Regions from separate parts of the Kitasatospora sp. NPDC057940 genome, predicted to be linked through region 2. Evidence: riboswitches for the same ligand, from Rfam matches in the RefSeq annotation. Region 2 holds a riboswitch; each other region holds the start of a gene.

Region 1 (5,810 bases), on a different contig from region 2:
GGTGCCCCGGCCCCTCCGGAAGGGGGGCCGGGGCACCGGCGCTTCAGGCTTCGGACGGTGCGGACGCCGCTCGGGACGGGGTGTCCGAGCAGGACCCCGGATCAGTTGCCGTAGCGGAGCGAGACGGTGTCGCCGAGGTGGACGGTGGTGGCCCGGGTGGCGGCGGTGGCGGTGGTGCCGTCCAGGCTGACCTGCCAGGTGGCGGAGCCGCTGTTGGTGGTGCCGTTGATCGCGGTGACGGCGCCGGTGCCGGAGGACGGGGCGACGGCGGTGACGCAGCCGGCGGGGGTCGCGGATCCGGCGGCGTCGAGGACGTCGCCGAGGGTCGCGGTGGTGGCGGTCGGGGTGAGGGTGACGGCGCAGACCTTGGGCGCGCCGGTGCCGTCGTCGACGACCAGCGCGAGCCTGGCGGCGGTGCCGGGGACGAAGGCGCTGGTGGTGGCCCAGGCGGGCTCGCCGGCGGTGGTCGGGGCCGGCGGGGTGGCGGTGAAGCCGGCGCCGGCGACGGCGCGCAGGCCGTCGACGGAGGCGTAGGGGGACGGGGCGGTGTCGGTGGGCAGGTACTTGAAGCCGCCGCCGGGCTTGAACTGCTGGGCGATCAGGAAGTCGACGGGGCTCTTGCCGGTGCCGCTGGTGAAGTCGGCGCCCTGAGGGTTGATGCCGCAGGCGTTGAGGCCGGAGACGGCCCAGCCGTTGGAGTCGGTGTTGACGCCGAACATGGCGCTGAAGGCGCCGGAGGCGGTGAGCTTGCCCTTGAGGAAGTTCTTGGCGGCGACGATCGCCGGGTCGGTGGCGGGGACGCCCCCGGTGCAGAGCGAGGCCATGGCGGCGCCGGTCATGTCGATGTCGCTGCCCTGGGCGAGGGCGTTCGGGTCGCCGGCGGCCTTGCTGAAGTTCCAGCCGCCGTCGTTGTGCTGGTTGGCGCGCACCGCCGTGACGGAGGCGTCGAGCAGCGGCTGCGGGACGCGCGGGCCACCGGCCTGGGTCCTGGCGCCCGCGAGGGCGAGGAGGCCGAAGACGGTGCCGTTGAAGTTGGCGGACGGGCCGTAGTAGCCGGGTTCGGCGGTCTGCCAGTAGGCGGCGAGGTCGGCGACGAGGTTGCGGCCCGGGCCGACCCGGGCGGGGTCGATGCCGGCGGCGTAGGCGTTGAGGATGCCGCGCTCGTAGTCCGTGACGACCGGCGAGGCGCTCGGCCAGCCGGGGGCGGCGAGTTGGCCGCGGTACACCAGGCGGGCGTTCTTGGTGGGGTCGCCGCCGGGGGTGACGTCCGCGGCGGCCGTGCCGGCGGCCGCGAGTGCGCTGAACGCCCACTCGTTGGAGAGCCCGCCGCCGGTGACGTAGCTGCCGTCGGCGGCCTGGAGCGACTTCAGGTAGGTGACGCCGGTGCTCTTCGAGGTGGCTATCTGGGTCGGGCTGGCCGTCGCGTGGGCGGGGACGGCGGAGAGCAGGAGTGCGCCGGCCGTCAGAGCGACGGTGGCGGCGGAGGCGGCGCGGGCAGGGGTGGTCCGCGAGGGGGTGGTCCGCGAGGGGGCGAGGAGGGACACGGGACAGGCTCCTTGGGGTGGCGGGCGCCGACCCTGCCCCGGAGCTCCGGCGTCCGTTGGAGGGCGCGCGACTGCCGGAGCGGTCGCCGCCCGGATCGCGTGGGCCGGCTTTCGCCATGGTGCGTGGCCGGGTGGGCATTCGGGCTCAGGGCGGCGCGATCGCCACCCCACACCGCTGCGCGTCAGCCCCGGATTCGCACCGGGTTCCCCCGCTCGGCCACCGCGGACGCTACCGCACGGCGCACCGGCCCACGAGGTGACGTAGTCGATATGACGACCCGTTGACTCCCCTTCGACCGGCGTGGTCTGATGAACCGATTTTTTGCCCTCGGCATTCAGGGGAAGCCGGTCCAACTCCGGCGCTGACCCGCAACCGTGGACCCACCTGTGGTGGGTGAGCCGGAATGCCTGGATCGGGGGCCTGTTCACAGAGCACTTGCGTCGTCGCGGACTACGACGCGGTCCGGACGGCCCCTGCCCAGGGGGCCGTCGGCTGCGCCGTTGCGTCCTGCGTCGACCGACCAGGGAGTCGTCGTGAGGGTCAGCAGCAGTCGCACACGTCACAGGAACCGGGACCTCGCCTCCTTGGTGGTCGCCGGTGCTGTCGCGGTCGCCGCCTGCGGAAGCGTCCTGTTCGGGCGCCCCGGCACCGCGGCCGCCGACCCGATCGAGCAGTGCACGGCGACGACGGGCGCGATCGTCGCCGTCGACTTCACCCACTGGGGCGGCGGCGTCGTCCGGGGCTGCGACGCCCACCCCACGACCGGGATGAACCTGCTGCACGCCGCCGGCTTCACCACCACCGGAACCGAGCACGACGGACCCGCCTTCATCTGCCGCCTCGGAACCGGGACCTTCAACAGCGGTACCCAGTACCCGACGCCGGCCGAGGAACCCTGCGTCAACACCCCGCAGGCCACCGCGTACTGGTCGTACTGGATCGCCGAACCCGGCCAACAGGCCTGGTCCTACAGCCGGTTCGGCGCCGGGACGCAGAAGCCCAGGCCCGGCGAGGTCGAGGCCTGGGTGTACGGCGGCACCGACATCGGCGGCACCAGCGGGGCACCGGGCTTCACACCGGACTCCGTGAGGGCGAAGAGCGGCGGCTCGTCGGCTTCGCCGTCCGCCTCGCTGTCGCCCTCGGCGACCCCGAGTCCGACGTCGACTCCGACCCCGACCCCGACCGGGCCGTCCGCCACCGGTGACCCGGCGGCCGCCGCGGCCTGGCTGGCCCGTCAGCTCGTCGGCGGCGACCACATGGAGAACTGGGCCGTCGAGGGGCCGGACTACCCCCGGACCGCCCTCACCGCCATCGCCCTCGCCGCCGCCGGCACGCAGGACCCGGCGCTGCGCAGGACGGTCGCCTTCCTCGCCGCCCACACCGACGCCTTCCTGTATCCCGACGGTCCGGCCGGCCGGCCCGATGCGAGGGCCGCCGCACTGCTGGCCCTCGTCGCCGAGAGCACCGGTGGCGATCCCCAGGCCTTCGGCGGCCGGGACCTGATCGCCGCGCTCACCGGCCACGTCTGCGCGGCGGCGGGGGAGAACGGCAAGTGCACCGCCGCCGGGGACTTCCTCGGCGCGGCCTCGCCGTGGGTCCAGTCCCTCGGCGTCATCGCCCTCCAGCGCGCCGGCGTCACGCCACCCGCCCCGACGCTCGCCCGCTTCACGGCGCTCCAGTGCGCCGACGGCGGGGTGGCCGGATCGATGATCGTCGCCGGCGAGCACTGCGAGTCCGACCCGCTCACCACCGGCCTCGCGGCGCTCGCCCTGCGTGCGGCGCCCGGGTACGAGACGGCCGCGAAGAAGGCTTCGGACCAGCTCGCGGCCGGACAGCAGGCCGACGGATCCCTCCTCCCGTACCTCGGCGCCCCCGGCGACACCATCAGCACCGCGAGCGCGGCCCAGGCGTTCAGGGCCACCGGGCAGGACACCCGCCGAACCGCCGCCACGGCCTGGCTCGCCGCCCGGCAGGGCACGGACGGCGGCTTCGGCCCCGACGCGTCGACCACCGACCCGGACCCGGCGGCCACCGAGCAGGCGATCCTGGCCCTGACCGGCACCGACCTCACCAGCGTCCGGCACAACCCGGACGTCGGCACGCCGCCGACGACGCCCGCCACCACTCCCGTCACCACGCCCGCCACCACCCCGACGACGCCCACCACGCCCGCCGGCACGCCGCCGACCCTGCCCGCCGGGAGGGCCCCCGACGCCGCCAAGGGCAGCGCCTACCTCACCGACCCGTCCCGCCTGATCAACGGCCGCTACTACGAGGGCTTCCCGGCCTTCGCCGACTTCGGCCTCACCATCGACGGCGCCTACGCCCTCGCGGCCACCGGCACCGACGACGCCGCGCTGCGCAGGATCGTCGACTTCCTGGACCAGCCGGGCAAGGACGCCGGCGAGCGCACCGTCAACGACTGGACCGGCATCGGCACCGAGTACGCGGGCGGCGGCTCGATCGGGAAGGAGGCGCTGCTCGCCGAGGCGGTCGGCCGCAACCCGCGCGCCTTCGGCGGCCACGACCTGATCGCCGCCCTGGCCGCCCTCGTGTGCACCAAGGCCGACCAGAACACCGGCTGCGCGGCGCCCGGCAACTACACCTACGCCACCTCGGTGTTCTCCCAGGGGCTCGGCATCATGGCCCAGCTCCGGGCCGGGGACTCGACGAACGCCGCTCCCGCGATCGCCTACCTGAAGGGCCTCCAGCACCCGGACGGCTCCTGGCCGAGCCTGATCCCCGCCACCGGCGACTCCGACGTGGACAGCACGGCGATGGCCGTCATGGCCCTCGCCCTCGTACCGGGCGACGAGGCCGCGGGGGCGGTGGACAAGGGCCTCGGCTGGCTCGCCGCGCGGCAGCTGCCCGACGGCGGCTTCCCGGGCGCGGCCGGCGACTCGACCAACTCGGCCGCGCTCGCCATCCAGGGCATGACGCTGCGCCAGTCCACGTACGGCGCCCAGATCGCCAAGGCGCGCGACTTCCTCGCGGGCCAGCAGAACGGCGACGGCGGGTTCAACGTGGCCTCCGCCGGGCAGCCGGGCTCGGACGTCCGCGCGTCCACGCAGGTGCTCGGCGGTGCCACCGGGATCTCCTTCGGCACGCTGTTCCGGGACCTCGGGGGAACGTCGACGCCGACGCCGACCCCGACGTCCACCGGGACGGCGACCCCGACGGGCACGCCGACGAGCACGCCCACCGGTACTCCCACGAGCACGCCCACCGGTACGCCGACCAGCACCCCGACCGGCACGCCCACGAACACGCCCACGAACACGCCGACCAACGCGCCCACGGGCACGCCGAGCCCGACGGGCTCGCCCACGACGGCTGGGCCCTCGGACACCGCCGCTTCCTCGACCGGCGACGGTTCGACCACCTGGTCGGCCGGCGGCATCGACGCTCCGGCCGGAGGCGATGGCGGTGGCGCCGTCGCCCCCGCCGGTGGTGTGGCGGCGCAGACCGGTTCCGGCAGCCTGGCCGGCACCGGTACCCAGGCCCTGGCGCTGACGGCGGGCGCGGGTGCGCTGACCGCGCTCGGCGCAGCGGCCGTCCTCGTCGCCCGGCGCCGCACCGCGGCCGCCCCGGGGCGTCACCGGTGAGCCGGGGACTCGGTGGTCGGCTCGGTGGCCGGCTCGGCCGGCTGTCCGGGGCGGCGGCCCTGACCTTCGCCCTCGCGTTCGGCGGCGTCGCCGTGGGCACCGCCCCGGCGTCCGCGGCGCCGCTGCCGATCGACCAGTGCACCACCACCTCCGGCGTGGTGCTCGCCGTGGACTTCAGCAAGTGGGGCGGCCCGCTGCTGCGCTCCTGCGGGACCACCCCGACCACCGGCTTCACCCTGCTCAACCAGGGCGGCTGGAAGACCACCGGAACCGGCCACGACGGTCCGGCGTTCATCTGCCGGATCGGCTACAGCGGCTTCCAGGGCGGCAAGCAGTTCCCGGCCCCGGACCAGGAGAAGTGCGTCCTGACGCCCCCGGCCACGGCCTACTGGTCGTACTGGCACGCCGATCCGGGGCAGAACGAGTGGTCCTACAGCCAGCTCGGCGCGATGAGCTACCAGCCGAAGCCCGGCAGCGTCGACCTCTGGATCTTCGGCGGCACCAACGTCGAGGGCACCGAGGGGCGGCCGGGCTTCTCGCCGGACAGCGTTCGCGCGCACAACGACAGCCCCGGCGGGCAGCCCGCCGACCCCGGCCAGGGCACCACGGGAGGCTCCGGCGGTTCCGCCGTCTCCGGCGGCGGGTCAACGGGCGGCACGG
Region 2 (5,810 bases):
CGCGCGTTCCTGCTCCTCCCGGGGCAGCGACAGCAGCCCGCGCTCCAGGGAGCCGCCGACCGGGGCCGGGGCCGGCGCCGCAGCCGGGTCGCTGAGCACCGCATGGCGGACGATCTTTCCCGACGGCGTGCGCGGGACGGCCGCGATCTCACGGACCTCGACGGGGACCTTGTGGTCCGCGAGCTGCGAGCGGCAGACGTCGAGCACCAGCCGCGGGTCCAGGCCCTCCGGGCCGGGCACCACGAAGGCGACCGGGACCTCCCCGAGGACGGCGTGCGGCAGACCGAGAACCACCGCGTCCCGCACCCCGGGGCAGCCCCGCAGGACGTGCTCGACCTCCGTGGGGTGGATGTTCTCCCCTCCCCGGATGATCAGTTCGCTGACCCGGCCGGTGAGGACGAGGTGGCCGTGTTCGGCGCGCCGGCCGAGGTCCCCGGTCCGGTACCAGCCCTCGCGCAGCGCGGCGGCCGTCGCCTCCGGCCGGTCGTGGTAGCCCGACATGAGATTCGGACCGCTGACCCAGATCTCGCCCTCGCCGCCCGCGAGGACGTCGGCCCCGCTGTCCGGATCGACGACGCGGACCTCGACGCCGGGTACCGGCAGTCCGCAGGAGCCGTCGACCCGGGGGCCGTTCGGGCGTGCCACCGCGATCGCGCCGCAGGTCTCGGTACTGCCGTAGACGTCGAGCAGCGGCGCGCCGAGCGTCTCCTCCACCGCCCCGCGCAGTTCGGGCGGACACGGCGCGCCCGCCGTCACGCAGAGCCGCAGCCCGGGCCGCGGCGCGGGGAGCGGGGTGTCCTTCGCCGAGGCCGTCAACCGGTGGTACGTCGTGGGGACGCCCGCCAGGACGGTGAACGGCCCGCCGAGGGCGGCGCTCGGGGTGCGCAGCGTGCGCCACAGGTCGCCGGGCGTCAAGGCCTCGCCGGGCGTGGGCAGTTCGCCGACGATCGCGGTGCTCGCGCCGACGGCCGTGGTGCCCAGGATCGCGAGGGAGTGCCCGAAGCTGTGGAACAGCGGCAGCGGCCACAGCAGCCGGTCCTCGGAGGAGAGCCCGAAGAGCGGCGCGTAGCAGGCCGCCACCGACCACAGTGCGCTGCGCTGTGTGGAGAGCACGCCCTTGGGGCGGTGGGTGGTCCCGGAGGTGTAGAGCAGCCAGGCCGGATCGTCGAGCCCCAGGTCGTCGGGGGCCGCGGGCCCGCCCCCGGTCGAGGCCGCAGTCTCGAAGAGGACGGTGCCGTCGGGGGCGTTCGAGGGGATCGGGCCCGCCCCGGTGAGCACGGTGTACAGGCCGCGGTACCCGGCGCCGAGGCGGCGCAGCTGCGTGAGGTGCGCGGGGTCGGTGATGATGGCCGAGGCGCCGCTGTCCCGCAGGTAGTGGTCGAGTTCGTCGTCGGAGGAGCGGGGGTTGAGCAGGACACCGACCGCCCCCGCCCGCAGCACGGCGAGGCAACCCTCCACCAGCTCCACGCAGTTGCCCAGGCAGAGCGCCACCCGATCCCCGCGCCGGACCCCCGCCCGCACGAGCGACCCGGCCAGCCGCCCGGTCCGCCGCTCCAACTCGGCGTAGCTGACACCGCGCGAGAAGTCGTGGAACGCGACCCGGTCCCCCGACCGCTCGGCGTGCCTCCTCAGCAACTCCGGCAGCGGCCGCACCAGATCGTCATACCGCAGTTCACCACTCACGCCCCGGCTCCGACCTCTCGCCACTCGCGACCCACTCCCCCGCCGATCCCCTCCGTACCCAGTAACACACGGGCACAGACCGAGTCCCGCGGACTCGCCGCAGCTGCGCTCGCGGCCGCTGAGGAACTGCGACACTTCAAAGCCGCGATCAGGCCTCTGACCTACGGAAACAGCAGTCCTCCAGCCCGGGAGGGCACGAGGGCACAGCGCCGTGGACTTTGAGCGCTGCCCCCAATACCGCCCTCCCCGTCCGGCGCCCGTGTCAGGCTGGGGGAATGCTCTCCGACTCCGCCGCCCCCAACGACTGGCACACCCCGGCCGAACTGGCGCCGCTCGACGGCAACGAGGCCTTCCGCGGCACCGATGCCGGGACGGTGCTGGACTTCTGGCGCTACGCGATGCCCGACTTGCGAACCAACACCACCCGGGGCCTGCTCGCGGAATTCCTGGTCCACCGCGCCGTCGGCGCTGTGGCACGCAACATGGAATGGGACAGCTTCGATGTCCTGACACCTGACGGGCTCAGGATCGAGGTCAAGACCAGCGCCTACCTCCAAGCCTGGGGGCAGCGTCAGCTGTCGGAGATTCGCTTCTCCCGACTGCGCGGACGCACCTGGACTCCCGAGGACGGTGACGCCGCAGAGCAGTCCTACAACGCGGATGTCTACGTCTTCGCCCTCCATACCGCGCTCACCCACGCCGACTACGACCCGCTCGACATTGGCCAGTGGCGCTTCCACGTCGCTTCCCGTGCTCTCGTGGAGGCCACCGGACAAGCCAGCCTGGGCCTTGCTTCCGTACGCCGGCTGTGTGGCGAACCCGTCGACTACGAGGGGCTCGCGGCCCGGATCTCGGCCTGCTCCCTCCAGTCACCCTCAACTGGCGGAGCCACCGAAGCTGCCACCGTCACTGTGTGACAGCGCGCCGGCAGGCCGAACTCACACCTCCGTCAAGGCGCTGCCGCTGCCGGCGCTTCGCGTGGCCGGTGGGCGTCCTCGATCCGGTCGGCACCGACCTGACCACGCCTGATACCTTGCCATCGCCGTGGTGTACGGGAAACCGGTCTGAGTCCGGTGCGGCCCTCGCCACTGTTGCCGCGGAGTTCCGCGGCCCTCGCTGACCGGCTTTTCCAGCGGTCAGGGCCACTGGGCGGGCTGGAAGAGCCGTCCGGGAAGGTCGGCTGCGGCGTGTTGATGCGGAAGCCAGGAGACCGGCCACGGCGCGACATGTTCCACGAGGGTTTTGGAGAACACGTGCCCAGCGGTCTGCTGTATCCGTTTCGATCGATATGTGCCGTTCGTCCCACAGGTCCGATACGTGTCGGCCGGGTGGTCGCGGCCGTCCTGTTCACCGGCGTGCTCGGGGCCTGCACCGGCGCCCCCGCGCCCGCCACGTCCGGCGGGGCGGCCGGAAGTGCCGCGCCGGTCAGCGTGGACAACTGCGGGACCACCGTGACGGTCGGCGCGCCGCCCGCCCGGCTGGTGACGCTCAACGAGGGTGCCACCGAGGTGGCCCTGTCCCTCGGCCTGCAGTCCAGCATGGCCGGTACCGCCTACCTCGACGATTCCGTCCCGGAGAAGTGGAAGGCGGCCTACGACTCCGTCCCGGTGCTCTCCAAGGACTACCCGACGAAGGAGAAGCTCCTCGCGGCCCGTCCCGACTTCCTGTACGCCTCCTACTCCAGCGCGTTCACCGACAAGGTCGCGGGCAGCCGGGACGAGCTGCGCGGCCAGGGCATCCCGTCGTACCTGTCCCCGTTCGGCTGCTCGGACAAGAGCCAGGTGCCGCCGACGACCTGGCAGGCGGTGTGGGGCGAGCTGAACGACGTCGCCAAGGTCTTCGGTGTCACGGAGCGGGCCGCCGCGATCCAGCAGCAGCAGGAGCAGCAGCTCGCCCAGTTCACGGCGACGGCCGCGGGCAAGGGCCTGAAGGTCCTGTGGTACGACTCGGACACCAAGTCGCCGTTCGTCGGTGCCGGCCACGGCGGACCTCAGCTCGTGCTCGATGCCGTGGGCGCCCGCAACGTCTTCGCGGACCTGCCCGGTGGCTGGCAGAACGTGAGCTGGGAGAAGGTCGTCGCGGCGGACCCGGACGCCATCGTGGTCGCGGACGCCGGCTGGGACACGGCCCAGTCCAAGATCGACTACTTGGAGAACGACCCGGTGCTGAGCAAGCTCACCGCCGTGCAGCGCAAGGCTTTCGTGGTGGTGCCGTTCTCGGAGTCGACTCCCGGCGTGCGGCTCGCCGACGGTGCCGCCCGGGTGTCCGCAGGACTGGGCCAGCTGCACCCGGGTTCATGACCACCGAACCCCGCCCCGTCGTGCGGCCCCCCGGTCCGGGCCGCGCGACGGCGGCCCTGGCCATCGGTGCGGCCCTGCTGCTGACCACCGTGCTCCTCGGCCTGGCCGTGGGCTCGCAACCCGAGCCGGTCCGGACGGTGATCGATGTCGTGGCGCGCCGTCTCGGGCTGGGCGGCCAGCACGTCACGCTGCTGGACGACCAGATCGTCTGGCAGTTGCGGCTGCCCCGGGTTCTGGGAGCGGCTGCCACCGGCGCAGGCCTCGCGGTCTGCGGCGCGGTGCTGCAGACCCTGACCGGGAACGACCTGGCCGATCCCTTCCTGCTCGGGATCTCCGACGGAGCCGCCGCCGGCGCGGTCACCGTGATCGTCCTCGGCGTCGGCGTGACCGGCGCCGTGGGCACCGGCGCGGTGGCGACGGCGGCCTTCGCCGGTGCCCTGCTCGCCGCCGTCGTCGTCCTGGCACTGGCCGGCGCCCGCACCCGGTCGCTACCGACCACCCGGACCGTGCTCGCCGGCATCGCGGTGGGGCAGATGTGCGGGGCCTACACCTCGTTCGTCGTCCTGGTCCTCGGGGACCGCAACGCGGCGCGCGGCGTCATGGAGTGGACGCTGGGCTCGGTCGCCGGCGTGCGGTGGCCCACCGCCGTCTTCCTGACCGCGGTCGCGCTGGTCGGTGTCACGGTCCTGGCCTCCTCGGCCCGCGACCTGGACGCCTTCGCCTTCGGCGAGACCGCCGCCCGCTCCCTCGGCGTCCACGTCGAGCGCACCCGCTGGCTCCTCGTCGCCACCGCCGCGCTGGTGACCGCGTGCCTGGTCGCCAACACCGGCGTCATCGGGTTCCTCGGCCTGGTCGTCCCGCACGTGGTCCGACTGGTCTGCGGCCCGCGCCACGCCCTCCTGCTGCCCGTGTCGGCACTGGTGGGTGCGTCCCTCCTGGTGGGCAGCGACATCGTGGCGCGCTCGGTCCTGCCCGACCGGGAGATCCCCGTCGGCGTCATCACGGCCGGGCTCGGAGCTCCCTTCTTCGCCTGGCTGCTGTGGCGCCAGGGGCGGGCCGAGGGGGGACCGCAGTGACCGTGCCGCCCCCCGCCGAGCTGCGCGCGGAGGAGCTCCGCGTGCGCATCGGCGGAGCCACCCTGCTGGACGCGGTCTCGCTCGCGTTCGCCCCCGGCCGGATCACGGGCCTGCTCGGGCCCAACGGCGCCGGGAAGACCACCCTGCTGCGCGCGGTCGCCGGACTGACCCGGCCGAGCGCGGGGCGCGTCGTCCTGGACGGAGAGGACCTCCACGCCCTCACGGCCCGCCGACGGGCACGACGGGTGGCCTTCATGGAGCAGCAGGCGGACACCCGGTTGTCGCTGCCGGTCCGTCAGGTCATCGAGCTCGGACGCACGCCGTACCGCGGCCGCTGGCCCGTGCCGATGGACTCCGCCGCCGACGCCCACGAGCGGTCCGTGTTCGCCGAGGCCGTTGCCGCGGCCGACGTCGGACACCTGCTCGACCGGGCCTGGCCGACGCTGTCGGGCGGCGAACGGCAGCGGGTCCAGCTCGCGCGGGCACTGGTGCAGGAGCCCGGCGTGCTCCTGCTCGACGAGCCCACCAACCACCTCGACCTGCGCCACCAACTCGGCTTCCTCGGCGCCGTACGCGGGCTGGGCGTCACCACGGTGGCCGCGCTGCACGACCTCGAACTCGCCGCCGCCTACTGCGACGAGGTCGCCGTGCTGCTCGACGGCCGGCTGGTCGCCCACGGGCCCAGCTCCGACGTGCTCACCTCGCCCACGATCGCGCACGTCTACGGCGTCGACGTGACCGTGGAACGACA
Region 3 (5,810 bases), on a different contig from region 2:
GCGCGTACGGGCGCAGCACCGGCTCGTCCACCGAGGCCCGCACCGCCTGCTCGGCCGGGCCGCCGGCCACCCGCAGCGCCTCGAAGGCCAGTCCGCGCACCAGCGCGTCGTCCCCCTGCGCCGCGTCCAGCAGCTCCGCCACCGCCCGATCGGCCGGACGGGCCGCCACCCAGGCGCGGAACTCGGCCCGCGCCGGGCCCGGCGAGTAGTCCGCGCAGGCGTTCAGCAGCTCGAAGGCGCTCTGCTCGATGTGCCCGGCCGCGGTCTGCGCGACCGTGCAGATCTCCTCCAGCTTCGCCCGCACCGCCCAGTGGCCCAGCGGCGACAGTTCGGCGGCCTCGTCCCTGCGGACCACGGCCCCGACGGCCGCCAGGCCGTCCAGCATCCAGTCCAGGACCGCGGCCACGTCCGCCGGCGACGGCGGGGTGTCGATCTGCGGCTCCCGGCACGTGCCGCGCACCGCCGAGACCGCCGAGGCGGCGTGCGGCACGGGCGACAGGCCCGAACCGTCCGCGCCACCCACCCGGCGCTCGTCCAGCCCCCGGCGCAGCAGCTCCAGCAGTTCGCCGTCCGACACCGGACCGGCCACCAGGTGCAGGAACGACAGCAGCTGCGGCGCCTGGTCCACCGCCTGGCCGGCCAGCACCGCGAACACGCCCCGCAGGGCGGCGGGCGGCACCGGGGCCAGCAGCGTCCAGGCGTCGAACAGCGCCGACCAGCCGCGGACCACCGCCTCGTCGTCGTGCTCCCAGGCGTGCAGGCGCCAACCCGGGACCGCACCGCCGTCCCTGGCCTCCACCAGGCCGACCAGCAGCGCCTGCCCCCACGCCTTGGCGGCGGCGCCGACCGTCATGGCCAGCGCCCGACCCGCCGCACGGGCGTCATCGGGCAGCAGCTCGCCCCGCTTGTCGACCTCTTCCAGGTCCCCCGCCCAGCGGGCGATCCGGACGGCGTCCACCAGCATCCGGCGGGCCAGCGGCGCCAGCTCGGCCGGCGCGGGGAAGCCCTCCGGTACGGGAACCCTCCCCCGACCGGGCGCCGCAGCGGGCCCTCGTCGGCGGGGTACCCCGGCCCCGCCCGGCTTGCCGGCGGCGGGCCGGTGGGCCGTACCGGGGAGACGGGTCACCGTCGCACCAGTACCGATCGTCGGAGGGAGCGGGGCATCACGGTCGCGCGGATTCCGAGACGTCACGTCGAGCAGTCTTCCCCTTGTACCGGCCTTCTGTCACATCCGGTTGGCTGTACGGACGGGCGGCCGTCGACGGCACCTCCCCAAGATCGGGCAACAATCGGGCAACAGAGGCAAACCGCCTGGCCGGAAACAGGTGGCGGGGTCATGCCATCCCGGCGCAACCCTTGCGGCGACGGTCGCGCTACTCGCCCGGACGATCACGCTCCGTGGCTGACGGGTGAGGTCCGGCTTTCGTACAGAGGCCCTGTCGGTGCGACTTCCCGCGCGGGGGGGCTGGGTTCAGAGAAGGGGGGTGAGCCAGCGGCGGAGGAGTTCGGTGTAGTGGGTGGGGGCGGAGTTCCAGAGGGTGGCGTGGTCGGCGCCCGGGAAGGGCCGGAGGCTGACCATGCCGGGGCGCGCGGCGGCGAGGCGCTCGGCGGCGCGGAAGGGGGCGATCTGATCGTCGGGGCTGTGCAGGAGGAGGGTGGGGACGCGCAGGTCGGCACCCTCCGCGATGCGGCTGAAGTCGGCGAGGTCGACGCCGGTGCGGCCCTCGGCGGCGAGGGCGCCGAGCTCGGCGGCGGCGCCGGTGTAGCCGGCCCGGGCGGCGCCGCGGCGGGCGGTGGCGGGCAGGTCGAGGACCGGCGAGTCCAGGACGAGGCCGCTGACGGCATGGGCCCAGGCCGAACGGGCGGCCGTCTGGAGGGCCATGGTGGCGCCGAGGGACCAGCCGTACAGGATGACCCGGCCGGCGCCGCTGTCGAGGGCGAGCCGGACCGCCGACTCGACGTCGCGCCACTCGGTCTCGCCGAAGTGGCCGAGCCCGTCCGGCGAGGCGGGGGCGCCCTGGTCGCCCCGGTAGGTGACGACGAGGGCGGGCAGGGCGAGGCGGTCGAGGACGGGGAGGACCGGGAGGGTCTGCTGCCGGTCGGCGCCGGGGCCGTGGACGAGGATCACCCAGGTGCCGCGTTTGCCGGCGAGGCGCCAGGCGGGGAGGGCGCCGAGTTCGCCGTCGGCGGCGGTGTCGGTGAAGGGGAGGCCGAGCGCCTCGGTGGGGTCGCCGAGGTGGACACGGGGGGTGAAGCGGACCTCGGTGCCGGGGGTGAGGGTGCCCCGGTCGGCGCGGACGAGGCGGCGGGTGACGCCGTGCTCGTCGCTGTGCAGGACGTCCTCGACGACGGCGTGGCCGTGGTCGTCCCATTCCACGGCCCAGCGGCCGGGGCGCAGGCTCTCGGGGCGGCGGTTGAAGGTGATCCGGCCCGCGGCGAGGCTCCGCACCAGGACGGGGCCGGACTCCCGGGCGGCGCTCGCCGGGTGGACCAGCCGTTCGGAGGCCCGACGGCCGATCACCAGGACGGCGGCCCCGGCGCCGACGACGGCGGCCGCCACGACGGCCGCGGTTCCCCAACGCATATCGCTCCCCGCTCTGCTGGTCTTGGACCGGACGGTGTCCGGGCGGTGTTCGGACGGTGTTCGGGCACCAGTTCACCGGGGGGCCGCGCGGGCGGCCACCGGGCTGGGCCGTCCGGGGCACGGCGGGGCGCCGGGCGGGGCGGGCGACAGGCGGGCGGTCCTCTGGCGGGGCGGGCGGATCGGAGGTGGCGACGGGGCTCCGAGGTGTGACCAACCCCTCCGTGACCTCGGTTGACTCCCGGTTCGGCCGCGTGATGGGATCCTGGGGCCAAACGGAGGCATGCAGAGGAAGCCGGTGCGAGTCCGGCGCGGTCCCGCCACTGTCACCGGGGAGCACGCTCGGAACATCGCCACGGCGGGCCGTCAGAAGCCGCTGGAAGGCCCGGGGGTGCGTCCGACCCGGAAGCCAGGAGACTCTCGCCCCCGGTACGTCGATCCAGGGCGCGGACCCTGAGTGAGGACACGCACGCGATGCAGGCTGCCCCGCCCCGCCGGACCCCACGCGGCCTTCCGCCGAACCCGCCGTGCGCCCGCTGACCCGCGCCGCCGCGTTCGCGCTCGGCGCCGTCGCGGGCTTCGCCGCGGACGCCCGCTTCGCCGACCCCCGGCGCGGCCACCCGGTGGCCGTCTTCGGTAGTGCGGCGACCCGGCTGGAGCGGCGGGTGTGGCAGGACGACCGGGTGGCCGGCGCCGGGTACACGGCACTGTGCGTGGGCGCGGTCGCGGCCGGCGCGGTGGCCCTGGACCGTACGGTGGGCCGGCGTCCGCCGGGCCGGGCCGCACTGGCGGCCGCCGCGACCTGGACGGTGCTGGGCGGCACCTCGCTGACCCGGGAGGCGCGCACCATCGGCCGGTCGCTGGCCACCGGCGACCTGACAGCCGCGCGGGAGCGGCTGCCGCACCTGTGCGGGCGGGACCCGAGCGCGCTGGACGGGCCTCAGATCGCCCGCGCGGTGGTCGAGTCGGTGGCCGAGAACACGGCGGACGCCGTGGTGAACGCGCTGGTCTGGGGCACCCTGGCGGGCACCCCTGGGCTGCTGGCGTTCCGCGCGGTGAACACGCTGGACGCGATGGTCGGCCACCGCTCGCCGCGGTACGCCCGGTTCGGCTGGGCCTCGGCCCGGCTGGACGACGTGGCGGGCTGGCCGGGCGCCCGGCTGACGGCACTGCTCACGGTGGCCGCCGCGCCGCAGCCGAAAACGGCCTGGCGGGTCTGGCGGCGGGACGGTTCGGCGCACCCGAGCCCGAACGCGGGCCAGGCGGAGGCGGCCTTCGCGGGCGCGGTGGGCGTCCGGCTGGGCGGGACCCTCCAGTACGGGGAACGGGTGGAGCACCGGCCGGTGCTCGGCGCGGAGTTGCGGCCGGTGACGGTGGACGACATCGAGCGGGCCTGCGTGCTCTCCCGGCGGGTGGGCGCGCTGGCCCTGGGTACGACGGTCGCGGGGCACGTCGCGCTGCGCTTGCTGACGACACGGTGGAGGGGAAGGGCATGAGCAACGCACTGCTGGTCGCCGGGACGACCTCGGACGCGGGCAAGAGCGTGGTGACCGCGGGCATCTGCCGCTGGCTGGCCCGGCAGGGGGTGCGGGTCGCGCCGTTCAAGGCGCAGAACATGTCGCTGAACTCCTTCGTCACCGCCGACGGCGCCGAGATCGGCCGGGCGCAGGCGATGCAGGCGCAGGCGGCCCGGGTGGAGCCGGAGGCGGCGATGAACCCGGTGCTGCTGAAGCCGGGCGCGGACGGCCGCAGCCAGGTGGTGCTGCTGGGCCGGCCGGTCGCCGAGGTGGGCGCGCTGGACTACCGCGAGCGCAAGCCCGTCCTGCTGGAACGGTCGCTGGAGTGCCTGGCGGACCTGCGCCGCCGCTACGAGGTGGTGGTCTGCGAGGGCGCCGGCTCGCCCGCCGAGATCAACCTGCGGGACCGGGACATCGCCAACATGGGCCTGGCGACGGCCGCCGGGCTGCCGGTGGTGGTGGTCGGGGACATCGACCGCGGCGGCGTCTTCGCGGCGATGTACGGGACGCTGGCGCTGCTGTCGGCGGAGGACCAGCGGCACGTGGCCGGCTGGTTCGTCAACAAGTTCCGCGGCGACGCGCGGCTGCTGGCGCCCGGCCTGGACATGCTGCACGGACTGACCGGCCGTCCGGTGCTGGGCACCCTGCCGATGCTGCCGGGCCTGTGGCTGGACGCCGAGGACTCGCTGGACCTGTCCACGGTGGTGGACCGGGTCGACGGCCGCGGCCCGCTCGGGGCGGACGTGCTGCGGGTGGCCGTGGTGCGCTTCCCCCGGCTGTCGAACTTCACCGACCTGGACGCGCTGGCCCAGGAGCCCGGCGTGCTGGTGCGCTGGGTGACCCGGCCGGAGGAACTGGCCGACGCCGACCTGGTGGTGCTGCCCGGCACCCGGGCCACCGTGGCCGACCTGGCCTGGCTGCGCGAACGCGGCCTGGAGCCGGCGCTGAAGGCGCGGGCGGCGGCCGGGCTGCCGGTCCTCGGGGTGTGCGGCGGCTACCAGATGCTGGCGCGCGGGATCGAGGACGAGGTGGAGTCCCGGGCCGGCTCGGTCGAGGGCCTGGGCCTGCTGCCGACGCACGTCCGGTTCGGCGTCGAGAAGGTGCTGGCGCGGCCGGTCGGCACGGCGTACGGGCAGCGGGTCGAGGGGTACGAGATCCACCACGGGGTGGTGGCCGTGGAGGGGGGCGAACCGTTCTTCTCCGATGACGACGGGCACGGCCTGGACGGCTGCCGGGTCGGCCCGGTGTGGGGCACGACCTGGCACGGCGCGCTGGAGAACGACGGCTTCCGCCGTGAACTCCTGCGCGAGGTCGCCGCGTTGTCGGGCCGGGCGTTCGTGCCGGCGCCGGACACCTCGTTCGCCGAGGCGCGCGAGGCCCGGCTGGACCGGCTGGGCGACCTGATCGAGGAGCACGCCGACACCGACGCGCTGTGGAAGCTGATCGAGGGCGGGGTGCCGGCGGCAGGATCGCTGCCGTTCCTGGCGCCCGGGGCACCTGGGGAGTATGCATGAGTGACGTCCGCTATCCGTTCACCGCGATCGTCGGCATGCCCGACCTGCGGCTCGGACTGCTGCTCAACGCGGTCTCGCCGGCCGTGGGCGGCGTACTGGTGCGCGGCGAGAAGGGCACCGCGAAGTCGACCATGGTGCGCGCGCTGGCCGGCCTGCTGCCGACCCTCGCGGCCGTCGACGGCTGCCGGTTCGCCTGCG
Region 4 (5,810 bases), on a different contig from region 2:
TCGCGCACCAGGTACGGGTTGACCTGGAGGAACTCGCCGGACAGCGTCTCGCGCTTGAACAGGTTGGAGACCTGCGGCTCGATGCACTCGTAGACGCCGGCGATGGACGCGATGGTCGCGGTCGGCGCGATGGCCAGCAGCAGCGAGTTGCGCAGGCCGGTCTCGGCGATGCGGGCGCGCAGCGCGGTCCAGCGGTCGGCCCACTGCGGGGCGGCCGTCGGGAAGTGGTCGATGTGCAGCTCGCCGCGGGCGGCGCGGGTCTCGCCGTAGGCCTCGTGGCGGCCCAGCTGCTCGGCCAGGTCGGCGGAGCGCTCGTACGCGGTGAGCATGATGCGCTCGGCGATGAGGGTGGACAGCCGCGCGGCCTCGGCGGAGTCGAAGTCGATCCGCAGCTTGAAGAAGACGTCCTGGAGGCCCATCACGCCGAGGCCGACCGGGCGCCAGCGGGAGTTGGAGGTGCCGGCCTCGGTGGTCGGGTAGAAGTTGATGTCCACCACGCGGTCGAGGAACGTCACGGCGGTGCGGACGGTGGCGTCGAGGCGCTCCCAGTCCATGGCGCCGAGCAGGTCGTCGACGGAGGCCCCCGGGGCGACGTGGGCGCCGAGGTTGACCGAGCCGAGGTTGCAGACGGCGGTCTCGGAGTCGTCCGTGACCTCCAGGATCTCGGTGCACAGGTTCGAGGAGTGCACCGTGCGGCCGGGGAGCGCGGTCTGGTTGGCGGCGCGGTTGGAGGCGTCCTTGAAGGTCATCCAGCCGTTGCCGGTCTGTGCCAGGGTGCGCATCATCCGGGCGTACAGGGTCTGCGCGGGGATGGTGCGCACGGCCTTGCCGGCCAGCTCGGCCTTGCGGTAGGCCTCGTCGAAGTCGGAGCCCCACAGGTCGACGAGCTCGGGCACGTCGGCGGGGGAGAACAGCGACCAGTCCTCGTTGGCGTTGACCCGGCGCATGAACTCGTCCGGGATCCAGTGCGCCAGGTTGAGGTTGTGGGTGCGCCGCGCCTCCTCGCCGGTGTTGTCGCGGAGCTCCAGGAACTCCTCGATGTCGGCGTGCCAGGTCTCCAGGTAGACGCAGGCCGCGCCCTTGCGGCGGCCGCCCTGGTTGACGGCGGCGACCGAGGAGTCGAGGGTGCGCAGGAACGGGACGATGCCGTTGGACTTGCCGTTGGTGCCGCGGATCAGGCTGCCGCGCGAGCGGATGCGCGAGTAGGACAGGCCGATGCCGCCGGCGTGCTTGGACAGCCGGGCGATCTGCGCGTAGCGGTTGTAGATCGAGTCCAGGTTGTCCAGCGGGGAGTCGAGCAGGTAGCAGCTCGACATCTGCGGGTGCCGGGTGCCGGAGTTGAACAGGGTCGGCGAGGAGGTCAGGTACTCCAGCCGGCTCATCAGGCCGTACAGCTCGGCGACCTCGCGCACCGACTGCTCGCTGTCGCCGACCGCCAGGCCGCAGGCGACGCGGAGCAGGAAGTGCTGCGGGGTCTCGATGACCTTGCGGGTGATCGGGTGGCGCAGCAGGTAGCGGGACTGCACGGTGCGCAGGCCGAAGTACTCGAAGCGGTCGTCGCCGTGGGCGTCGATCAGCGCGTCCAGGGCGGCGGCGTGCTTGGCGACGAAGGCGGCGGTGGTGTCGCCGATCAGGCCCTCGGCGTGGCCGACGGCGATCGAGGCGGCGAAGGAGCGCGAGCCCTGGCTGTTCGCCTCGTCGACGATCTCCAGGGCGAGCAGCCGGGCGGCGAGCTTCGAGTACTGGGGGTCCTCGGCGATCATCGACGCGGCGGCGTCCACGGCCAGCCCGCGCAGCTCGGCGAAGTCCGAGCCGGCGTGGCGGCCGCGCAGCGCGGCGGCGGCGACATGGCCGGGGTCCACCTGGGGGAGATCGACGCTGCGGTCGGTGAGCAGCCGAAGGAGCGCGCCACCGGGGTCGGAGACCGTCGGGTCGGTGGGGGCGGGGCCGGTGCCCTGGGCGGGCAGGGTGGCTGAGGCAGCGGTGGTCAAGGCGCTCTCTCCTGGCGGCGATCGGCGGTGGTGCTCGGGGGGTACCGGGCCGTTCGGGGCAGGGGAGCACGGCACGTACGCAGGAAGCGTCGCGCGACAGTGGCGTCCCCGGCCCGCCCGCGAGGCCCGGAAGGTGGTTCTCGTGCTGGCGCGGCCTCTGCGGGAGGGCCCGTGCGCACACCGTCGGCAGGTACTCGGACTCGCGGTGCGGCTGCTGGAGCCGCCCGCTCACCGCTGCGGGGCAGTCCCGGATTCGCACCGGGTTCCCCTGCATCGACAGCAGGATTGAGCATACATCTAGTGGTGTCTCTCTGATGCGACCCCACATGTAGTACGGCGCGGTGTGTCGGAGCGATAACCGGGGGTGCCGGGAGGAGGCGGGTCGTGGCCTTGGGGCGCCTCGGATCCGGGCTCCCGGCGCCCCGATTCCGAGCCCCTGGCGCCCTGATTCCGGGCCCCGTCGTCCTGGTTTCGATACGGAACGGTCACCGGGCGGACCGGTTGCCGGGGGCATGCCCTACGATCTGGGCGCATGAGCGGGCGAAGCGCCGAGGGGCGCGTTTCGCGAAGCGATCATCGAGCGAAGCGAGGGGGCGCGTGAGCGACGGAACTGGCGCACCCGGGCAGGGTCCGCAGGGAACGCCTCCCACCGGGCCGGGAGGCGCGCACGGTCAGCAGCCGCCGGTGGTGCCCGGTCCGGTGTTGCCGCCGAGCGGGGGCTTCGGGCCGCCGCCGGCCTCGTACGGGCCCCCGGTGCCGCCCGCGCCGCCGGTGGCGCAGCCCGGTCCGCCGGGGCAGCCTCCGCTGCCGCAGCCGGGGCAGCAGTGGCAGCCGAACCCCCAGGCGTACCCCCAGCAGCACCCGCAGGCACACTCCCAGCCGCATCCCCAGCAGCACCCGCAGTCGTACCCGCAGCCCCAGGCGCCGCAGCGCTCCGAGCCGAACTGGGAGGCGCTGGCGGACCGCAACGCGGCGGACGGCAAGCGCCGCCGCCGGCTGCGGGCCCTCGGCGTGGCGGTCGGGGTCGTCGTGGTCGGCGGACTGATCGCGGGCGGGGCGGTGCTGCTGACGAAGGGCGGCGACGACAAGCCGGTCGCCGGGCCGGTCACCTCGGCCTCCAGCCGGCCGTCCTCCGCCGCATCGGGTGCCGCCCAGAGCGCCGCGCCCAGTGCCGCCGCGACCCCGGGCGGGAACCCGTCCGGCACCCCGGGCGGCGCGCCGGACGACCCGTCGAAGCCGATCTGGGAGGCCGCCACCGACCCGGCGCCGCAGGACGCGGGGGCACTGTTCTCCGCGCTCCAGGTGACGGTCAACGGCGCCACCTGGAACCGGACCTTCGTCTCGCTGGACTCGCCCTGCTGGGACGGGAACTCGACGACCGGCGGGCTCGGCAAGGTCCTCGGTGACCAAGGCTGCCAGAAGGTGCTCCGGGCGACCTACGTCTCCGGCGACAGCGCGGTGACCGTCGGTGTGGCGGTCTTCGACCACAAGATCCAGGCCGAGACCTCGATGAAGAGCTACACCGGCCACCTCAAGGGCGCCGTCGCGCCGGGCGCGCCGGCCTTCTGCGCCACCCCGGGCTGCACCAACACGCACAACACCCTGGGCCGGTACGCCTACTTCACGGTCGAGGGCTCGGCGAAGGGCGGCGACGCCGCCGACTCCGCCGCCACCGCGGCGGCCGCCGGCTTCGGCGAGCACGTGAAGGGCCAGCTGCTCCAGCGCGCCAAGGCCGCAGCCGCGGCCGCGCCGGGGGCGCCGGGGGCCGCCGCGGCCGGCTGATCCGCCGTGACACCCCGGCACCGGCGGGTTCGCTCGCCGGTGCCGGGGGAGTGTGGCAGGCTCTCGGGGCAGTCATTCGCACGAGTGTTCCGGTTGTGTCCGCCTGGGCCGGTGCCGGCGAGCAACCGGAGGAGCGGTCCGTGGCCCTGCCCAGAGCCCTGCGCGGCAAGCCCGCCGTCCTGGCCGCGGCCGGGGTCGTGGTGGCCGCGGGCGCCGTGGCGCTGTTGCAGCGCGACGGCCGGGCCGACGGCGAACGGCCCGCCCGCGTCCCGGTGACGGTCGGCCTCCCCGGCCGCACCCTGCCGCCGGAGGTCGGCCGGGACCTGCTCGCCCGGGACCCGCAGGCCTCGCCGAACGCCCGGGCCGTCCAGCAGCTGCTCGCCGACCTGGAGGGCCGGGCCCGCACCGGGCAGAGCGGCGGGACGGTGATCGGCCAGCACGTCGAGGCGCACAACGAGCGCAACAACCCCGAGTACGGCGACTACCGCGGCACCAAGCAGGTCGGCTACTACTACAAGAAGGCCGCCGACCTCACCGGCAAGCTGCCCGGCTTCGTCGAGACCGACCTCGGCCCCGGCTACGGCCAGACCGGCTGGGGCGTCGGCGACCCGCGCTCCTACTCGGCCGGACGGTGGCCCACCTGCCGGCCCGGCTGGCAGTACACCGACGACGCCGTCGACCTGCTCTCCGCCGTCTGGTCCGGTCACCCGCGCGCCGACGACGGCACGTACGGCACGGCCGGCGTCCAGCGCAACTGCGACGGCACCACCACCGAACTGCCCGACAACGGCGGGGGGCCGGCCGGGATCGTCGGCATGTCCTTCCACCAGCCCTACCCCGGTTCGGACGTCAAGTCCTTCGAGCAGGTGCTCTGTTCGAACTCCCCGGCCGCGAAGGACAAGGGCTGGTTCGGCCGGGTCGTCGACAGCGCGCACGACACGCCCGAGTACCGCGCGCTGATGACCGACCTGTCCTACCTGGCCGACCACCTGGAGTACCTGGCCGCCCACGACGTGCCGGTGCTGCTGCGCCCGTACCACGAGATGAACGTGCAGGACTGCTCCCGCAGGTTCTGGTGGTCGGGCCAGAAGCCGGCCGACTACCAGGCGCTGTGGCGGATCACCTACCGCTACCTGGTGGAGACCAGGGGCCTGCACAACCTGCTGTTCGTCTGGACGCCGGTGTCCTGGGACGGAGCCCCCGGCGCGGACCCGTGGGACTACTACCCGGGCTCGCAGTACGTCGACGTGGTCGGGGTGGACGACTACAGCGGCAGCCCCGCGCACCCGATCGGCACCGGCGAGGTGTGGACCAAGCGGTACTACGACGGGCTCGCCGGCTACGACAAGCCGCGGATCCTGGCCGAGTCCTTCGCCGTCCCGGTCAACTCCCGCCAGCCGGACACGCTGCGGCGCACGCCCTGGACGATCTGGACGGTCTGGGGGCAGTCGCTCACCTCGGACAACCTGACGCCGGATCAGCCGCGCAACTCCGGCGCGGACGTCAACGCCACCTACCACAGCCCGCTGGCGCTCACCGGCGGCGCCGGGCCGTTCGGCGCGAACGTCGACTGGGGTGGCCTGCACGTTCGTTGAGCCGTTCCGCAGGTCCGCCGAGCGGCCCCGCAGGCCCGTCGAACCGGGCGCCGTGAGGTGCGCTACAGCGCCGAATTCCCTTGAACGGCTGGAATACCGTGTCCGTTGTGCCGTGTGGCATCCTGTGGCGGCGAAGCCGAGGGGCTGACGCCGGGACGGGCCCGGCGGGGCGGGGGTGCGGGATGGGACAGGTGCGTGCGATGCGCGCGGCCGGCGGCATCGCCGTCGGCTGGGGCGCGGTGCTGCTCGCTTGGGCGGCGTACAACTGCTTCGGCCAGGTCGGGTTCGCGACCTACCTCAAAGGCATCTTCTACTACGGCGGCACCTCGGTGGACGCCGAGACCGGCAGCCTCAACTACGGCCTGATCTACCTGCTTTCGGGAATCCTGCTGCTGCGCGGGCGCGGCTGGGCGCTCGGGGTGGCGGCCGGCGTCGCGCTGGT

The links. Region 2 has a riboswitch for cobalamin ahead of ACFVTF_RS34710 (ABC transporter substrate-binding protein). Riboswitches for the same ligand answer to the same signal wherever they lie in the genome.
Positions count from the first base shown of each region.
Region 1: linked by a shared signal. The riboswitch ahead of ACFVTF_RS07535 (prenyltransferase/squalene oxidase repeat-containing protein) and the one ahead of ACFVTF_RS34710 (ABC transporter substrate-binding protein) in region 2 are both predicted to bind cobalamin.
Region 3: linked by a shared signal. The riboswitch ahead of ACFVTF_RS32535 (cobalamin biosynthesis protein) and the one ahead of ACFVTF_RS34710 (ABC transporter substrate-binding protein) in region 2 are both predicted to bind cobalamin.
Region 4: linked by a shared signal. The riboswitch ahead of ACFVTF_RS35245 (ribonucleoside-diphosphate reductase subunit alpha) and the one ahead of ACFVTF_RS34710 (ABC transporter substrate-binding protein) in region 2 are both predicted to bind cobalamin.

Region 1 is NZ_JBHVPH010000003.1:375,222-381,031, reverse strand. Features, by position in the region: gene ACFVTF_RS07540 (hypothetical protein) at 102-1,466, opposite strand; cobalamin riboswitch at 1,678-1,754, opposite strand; cobalamin riboswitch at 1,845-1,975, shown strand; gene ACFVTF_RS07535 (prenyltransferase/squalene oxidase repeat-containing protein) at 2,079-5,150, shown strand; gene ACFVTF_RS07530 (hypothetical protein) at 5,147-5,810, shown strand, end outside.
Region 2 is NZ_JBHVPH010000037.1:23,277-29,086, forward strand. Features, by position in the region: gene ACFVTF_RS34700 (type I polyketide synthase) at 1-1,683, opposite strand, end outside; gene ACFVTF_RS34705 (hypothetical protein) at 1,959-2,600, shown strand; cobalamin riboswitch at 2,712-2,917, shown strand; gene ACFVTF_RS34710 (ABC transporter substrate-binding protein) at 3,012-3,983, shown strand; gene ACFVTF_RS34715 (FecCD family ABC transporter permease) at 3,980-5,059, shown strand; gene ACFVTF_RS34720 (ABC transporter ATP-binding protein) at 5,056-5,810, shown strand, end outside.
Region 3 is NZ_JBHVPH010000031.1:15,539-21,348, reverse strand. Features, by position in the region: gene ACFVTF_RS32545 (hypothetical protein) at 1-1,126, opposite strand, end outside; gene ACFVTF_RS32540 (alpha/beta hydrolase family protein) at 1,472-2,584, opposite strand; cobalamin riboswitch at 2,869-3,001, shown strand; gene ACFVTF_RS32535 (cobalamin biosynthesis protein) at 3,109-4,077, shown strand; gene ACFVTF_RS32530 (cobyric acid synthase) at 4,074-5,612, shown strand; gene ACFVTF_RS32525 (putative cobaltochelatase) at 5,609-5,810, shown strand, end outside.
Region 4 is NZ_JBHVPH010000039.1:13,320-19,129, reverse strand. Features, by position in the region: gene ACFVTF_RS35245 (ribonucleoside-diphosphate reductase subunit alpha) at 1-1,967, opposite strand, end outside; cobalamin riboswitch at 2,159-2,301, opposite strand; gene ACFVTF_RS35240 (hypothetical protein) at 2,745-3,773, shown strand; gene ACFVTF_RS35235 (glycoside hydrolase family 26 protein) at 3,914-5,368, shown strand; gene ACFVTF_RS35230 (hypothetical protein) at 5,551-5,810, shown strand, end outside.